One region of the Streptococcus sp. HMSC056C01 genome, then DNA from elsewhere that is predicted to be linked to it. Evidence: predicted binding sites of a transcription regulator. Region 1 holds the regulator's gene; the other holds the start of a gene.
What was found. The regulator CtsR, encoded in region 1, represses protease genes until heat stress. The targets are predictions, from matches to a motif close to TTGGTCAAAAAAGGTCAAANA.

Region 1 (3,209 bases):
CATCTTGTTTAGCGTGTTTCGATTTATTTTGCACTGTTGCAGCTGCTTCATCCAAAAGATCGATTGCTGAGTCTGGCAAATGACGACTCGTCAAATAACGATGTGCCATTTTGACAGCTGTTTCTACTGCATCGTCTGTAATTTGGACATGGTGGTGTTTCTCGTAAGTTGCTTTCAAGCCCTGCAAAATAGCCATACTATCTGCTAAACTTGGCTCTTCAATCATCACTTTTGCAAAGCGACGAGAAAGGGCTGCATCTTTTTCGATGTGCTTTTGATACTCTTCCTGAGTGGTCGCACCGACAGTTCTCAGAGTTCCACGTGCCAAGGCAGGTTTCAAGATATTGGCCGCATCCAAGGTCGAATCAATCCCACTTCCCGACCCCATAATGGTATGAAGCTCATCGATAAAGAGGATGACCTTTCCATCTTCCTCAATATCTTTGATGATATTGTTCATACGTTCTTCAAAGTCACCACGGAAACGAGTTCCCGCAACCACATTCATCAAATCAAGTTCTAAAACTCGCATCTTAGCCATTTCATCAGGTACATCCCCGTTGGCAATACGTTGAGCAAGACCAAGTGCTAGAGCTGTTTTACCGACACCTGCATCTCCAACTAGGACTGGATTATTTTTTGTCTTACGGCTCAAGATTTGAATCATACGAGAGATTTCTTGGTCGCGCCCGATGACTGGTTCCAATTTACCCGAACGAGCTTGCTCCGTAAGGTCATGCGTATAATCTTCCAAACCTCCACTTGGTGTCTGAGGCATACCCATCATATTAGCCATGGAATTTTGCTTATCCGCTACCGTACGATGACGCTGGCGAAGGGCCTTCAAATCTTCTCTAGTCCAACCAGCACGCGCTTCAAGACTTCGACGAAGTCCAGCAATCTTGACCTGATCCTTCTGATCTTCGTAAGAAAATCCCGCTTTTTCTAAAATGCGAGTAGCTAAGGCATTGCCATCATGTAAGATAGCATAAAGAACATGCTCTGTTCCCAATACCTTGGCATGTACGACAGAAGCAACGTGCTCTGCTTCCAACAACAATACCTTCAACCGGTGTGAAAAAGGCAGCTCCTGATAATGTTCCTTATCGCTATACTTTGTTTCAGTCAGCTCTACAGCAACTTCCTCCAGACGATCAATCTCATAGGGAAATTCGTTTAAAGTCGCCCCAGCCACACTGTAACCATGATTGGCCATAGCAATCAATAGGTGCCATGACTCTAGGTATTCTGCCCCAAAATGACTTGCGACCAGAAAGGCACTTTCTATACATTCTCTCAATGCTTTTGAATATTTCATTTAGTTCTATTTTCCTTTTCTATCTACCTCTTGTAATAACTGACGGAGCATATTGGCACGGATAAGATTGGCATCATCGCCTAAAACTCGGTCTGTCGCCATCGCTAATAATAGATTCATCTCCTGACGAGTCACCAAATCCTGCTCAAACAAGAGTCTTAAAACATCTTCAAAGATAGCTAGGCTAACTTCTTCACCTACCGAATACAGTAGATCTCGAAGCATATCATGATGGTTAGAGAATTCAATTCGACCAATGCGAATATAACCTCCACCTCCTCGCTTACTTTCAACTAAATAACCTCTGCTTTCAGTAAATCGAGTCTTAATCACATAGTTAATTTGACTAGGAACAACCTGGAAAGTATCTGCCAACTGACTCCGTTGCAACTCCACAATACCAGATTGATCTAAAATTGCCTTGATGTAGGCCTCAATATGATCTGATGTATTTTTAAGTCTCATAACAAACCCACCTCTCTTTAAACCTTGACTATCTTTGACTATTATACCGAATTTTTCGATTTTTTAAAAGAAAAAGGGGCTGGTAATGAACAATCCTCACCAACTCCCTGTCTTTCTAATTATTTAATCCCAATTCCGCTAAGATTTGGCGTTTATAAGCAATTTTTTGAACTTCCTTGTCTTCAGCTTCAGACCAATTAAGTTTGACTTCAGAAACAATCTGTCCAGGCCTATTTTTCAAGATATAGATACGGTCACTAAGATTGAGGGCTTCCTCGATACTATGCGTGATGATGAGCGTCGTCAACCCTAGCTGTTTGTGAATCTCCAAATACCAAGCGTGAAGTTCCATCTTAGTCATCTCATCCAAAGCGCTAAAGGCCTCGTCTAGAAGAAAGAGCTTATGCCCGAAAAGGTAGGTACGGAGTAAAGCAACACGCTGGCGCATCCCACCACTGAGTTCATGAGGGTACTTATCCCTTACAGCCGTCAACTGAAAGGTAGCAAGAATTTCATCTGCTTTGGCAATGGCTTCTGCCTTGTCCACCTTTTGAATCAAGAGGGGCAAAATGATATTACCAAGAACGGTCTTGTGTTCCAAAAGTAGATCCTTTTGTAGCATATAGCTCACGCGCCCCTTGGGATTTTCCTCCTCGTCAAGAATGATTCGTCCAGACTGGACTTCTAAAATGCCTGCAATCAGGTTAAAGAGGGTAGTCTTTCCTACACCACTGGGGCCTAGGATAGAGACCACTTCACCTGAAGTCACTTGTAGGTTAATGTCCTCTAAAATCTTTTCATCATCGTAGGCATAGCTTACGTGTTCTAGTCTAATTTCTGTCATTATTTTACAAATTCGTTAGTAAATCCTTTATCAGTCAAATCTTCCTTGAGGATACCATTTTCTTTATCCCATTTGTAGAAGGCATTCCAGCGGTCAGCATCAAACTGTCCCCATTTTTCCTTGTCGCTAGCATACTCTTTTGATAAGTATTTCTGAGATTCGATGACAAAGTCACGTTTATCCTTTAACTCAGGTGCATTCTTGATCAAGATATCAGCCGCTTCTTCTGGGTGATCCATAGCGTATTGGTAACCTTTTTTAATAGCTTGGATGACTTTACGAGCTTCTTCTTTGTTGTCTTTCAGATAGTCATTGTTAGCGATGATAACTGGTGAGTAGTAGTCAAACTCTTTGACGTAGTCTTTCAAATACATAAAGTTGGCATCCACACCTTGCGATTTGGCAAGGATTCCATCCCAACCATAATAAATCCAAGCAGAGTCAAAAACGCCATTGGCAATCGGTGTGATCGAGTTCGAGTCGTTGTTTGGTACTTTTTCAACCTTCTCGAAGTCTCCACCTTGAGATTCTACCAAGGTTTTCAGCATAGCAAGCTCAGTTGGGTCATTCCAAGTTCCGTAT
Region 2 (3,209 bases), on a different contig from region 1:
AGGTCATGATAATGATGGCGTCTTTAAAGCTAACAGTACGACCTTGACCATCCGTTAAACGACCATCGTCCAAGACTTGAAGGAACATATGCATAACATCTGGATGGGCTTTTTCAACTTCATCCAAGAGGATTAGTGAGTAGGGGTTACGACGAACTTTTTCAGTCAATTGACCTGCTTCATCATAGCCTACGTATCCTGGAGGGGCACCAACGAGTTTAGCCACGCTGTGTTTTTCCATGTATTCACTCATGTCAAAGCGAATCATGCTGTCAGCAGAACCAAAGAGTTCGATGGCCAGCTGTTTAGAAAGTTCTGTTTTACCGACACCGGTAGGACCAACAAAAAGGAAGCTACCGATTGGACGGTTTGGAGTACCGAGTCCAACACGGTTACGACGGATAGCCTTAGCGATCTTATCAACTGCATCATCTTGACCAATAACATGAGCCTTGAGGTCATCTGCTAGGTTGATGAGTTGAGATTGTTCTTTTTCTTTCAAATCACCAACTGGAATATTAGTTTTTTGTTCGATGATGTGTTCAATCGTCTTTTCGCTGATGATTGGGGTATCCTGATCCGTTACCTTGGTCTTTTGCATTTCCTTATATTTGGCAATCTGGTCACGGAAGTAGGCTGCTTTTTCAAAATCTTCATCGCGGGTTGCTTGTGCCTTGAGATTTTCTGCTTCGATTAAGCGTTGGTCGATGACCTTAGGATCTACAAAATTCAAGGTTAAGTTCATTTTTGAACCAGCTTCATCTAGAAGGTCAATGGCCTTGTCTGGCAAGAAACGATCTTGGATGTAGCGGTTAGAAAGGGTAGCGGCCGCTTCGATAGCGCCGTCAGTATAATGAACGTGGTGGTAATCTTCGTATTTCTTTTGGATACCTTTCAGGATAATAATGGTTTCTTCAACGGTTGGTTCATCAACTTTGACAGGTTGCATACGACGTTCAAGGGCAGCATCTTTTTCGATGATGCGATATTCATTGAGGGTAGTAGCACCAACCAGTTGGAGTTCGCCACGAGCAAGAGCTGGTTTTAGGATATTTCCTGCATCCATATTCCCTTCTCCTGCTGAACCAGCACCGACAATTTCATGAATTTCGTCAATGAAGAGAATAACATCCTCGCGCTCACGAATTTCTTCCATGAGTTTTTGCATGCGCTCTTCAAACTGACCTCGGATACCTGTTCCTTGAACAAGGCTAACGACATCTAAGCGGATGACTTCTTTGCCTTGAAGCTTATGGGGAACATCACCGTCAACAATTTTCTGAGCTAAACCTTCGACAACAGCTGTCTTACCAACACCGGGCTCACCGATGAGGACAGGGTTGTTTTTTGTTCTGCGGTTGAGGATTTCAATGACACGGATAATCTCTTCGTCACGGCCAATTACAGGGTCAATATTTCCACGACGGGCAATCTCAGTGACATTGATACCATATTCATCCAAGAGTCCTTTTTCCTGGATTGGTGGTGGGGTTTGGGCAGAACCACGATTTTGGGAACCATAACCCCCATTTCCACCGTATCCACCCCCTGACTGAGTTGGGGGGATATTGTTGTTATTAGAAGAAGGTCTAAAGTTGTTGAGATCGTTAAAGAAGTCTCCAAAGGGATCAAAATCACGGTTGTTTAAATCTGTAATGCCCTTGAACAAGCTATTGTTAGGATCTGTTTTGATAATTTTGTAGCAATTCTGGCAAAGGTCGATTTGCTTTTGTTGCCCATTGAGATTGGTATAAAGATGAATCGTTGAGTCATTGATTTTACAGTTTTGACAGAGCATACCGCCACCTCATTTCTTTCTTAGTCTTGACTAAATCTAAAAGGTCAAAAATAGTCAAACAAGTATATAATTTAATTATATCATGATTATTGGGCAATTCAAGTAAAAAGATTGGATACTAGCACTATAAATAGTAGAGCGCTAATCTGGAGAATATTTTGATAGCAAGAAAAAAATCCTATTTGTCATACAAAAAGGATTCTCGTTGGTGAAAGGCGGTGGGACAGAAATCGATAGACAAAGTCTCGATTTCGTAGTCCCAGCCCCGCGAAGATGATTAGGAGTTTTGGGAGTCTAAAAGACGAACGAAAAGTCCAATCAGCTACCGCGTCAAAGTTTGATTGCTAATAAAAAGTGAGGTCGGGATCTTTTGTCCCAACCTCTGTATATCTATTATTAGTATAGAAGTTCGTAAATTTCCATCGCAATCAAGTCGATGCTGTCAAAAGTATATGTTTCACGCGCTTCAACATCACGAAGTGTAAAGATTGGGCCATTTTCTTCATCATGGTTAAAAGCAACTTCAGCTACAACAACTCCCTCGCGCTCAAAGTTACGTTTTAAGTTACCACCATCTTTTGTCATTGCTTCTAGGCGGTTGATGATTCTAACCAAATGTGATTCCATTTTGATTCTCCTCCATTTCTTATCGTTACTATTTTACCATAAAGAGTATCCACTTGACTAGAAAAAACTAAGATTTCTCACTATTTCTGTTTTCTTTGAAATTTTATTGAAAATAAAAGGAAAAAGATTGCATTTTTATTCAAAACATGTTATACTCATACAAGTTTTAAGTTAGAAATTAGAAAGTAGTGGATTTATGAATTTTTCTTTTTTACCTAAATATCTGCCATATTTTAACTATGGTGCTCTTGTAACAGTCTTGATCTCTGTTTTGGTTGTCTTTTTGGGGACAATTTTAGGGGTAGTCTTGGCTTTTGCTCAACGTTCTAAAATAAAGCCCATAGCTTGGCTTGCCAATGTTTATATTTGGATTTTCCGTGGAACACCTATGATGGTTCAGATCATGATTGCTTTTGCTCTTATGCATATCAATGCCCCGACTATTCAAATTGGAGTTTTGGGAGTTGATTTTTCACGTTTGATTCCAGGGATTATCATTATTTCTATGAATAGTGGTGCCTATGTATCAGAAACAGTTCGTGCTGGTATCAATGCAGTACCTAAAGGACAATTAGAGGCGGCTTACTCTCTAGGGATTCGTCCTAAAAATGCCATGCGCTATGTCATCTTGCCACAGGCTATCAAGAATATCTTGCCAGCCTTGGGGAATGAGTTTATTACCATTATCAAGGATAGTTCACTCTTGTCAGCAATCGGTGTTATGGAATTGTGGAATGGAGCTACTACGGTGTCAACAACCACCTACTTGCCTTTAACTCCACTT

Region 2: a site for CtsR is predicted at 1,839-1,859, ahead of HMPREF2795_RS01405 (ATP-dependent Clp protease ATP-binding subunit). Genes of this name have one in related genera too.

The regions. Positions count from the first base shown of each region.
Region 1 is NZ_KV804199.1:10,455-13,663, reverse strand. Features, by position in the region: gene HMPREF2795_RS04985 (ATP-dependent Clp protease ATP-binding subunit) at 1-1,318, opposite strand, end outside; gene HMPREF2795_RS04980 (CtsR family transcriptional regulator) at 1,325-1,783, opposite strand; gene HMPREF2795_RS04975 (ABC transporter ATP-binding protein) at 1,899-2,627, opposite strand; gene HMPREF2795_RS04970 (ABC transporter substrate-binding protein) at 2,627-3,209, opposite strand, start outside.
Region 2 is NZ_KV804182.1:64,068-67,276, reverse strand. Features, by position in the region: gene HMPREF2795_RS01405 (ATP-dependent Clp protease ATP-binding subunit) at 1-1,798, opposite strand, end outside; gene HMPREF2795_RS01400 (DUF1797 family protein) at 2,195-2,425, opposite strand; gene HMPREF2795_RS01395 (amino acid ABC transporter permease) at 2,622-3,209, shown strand, end outside.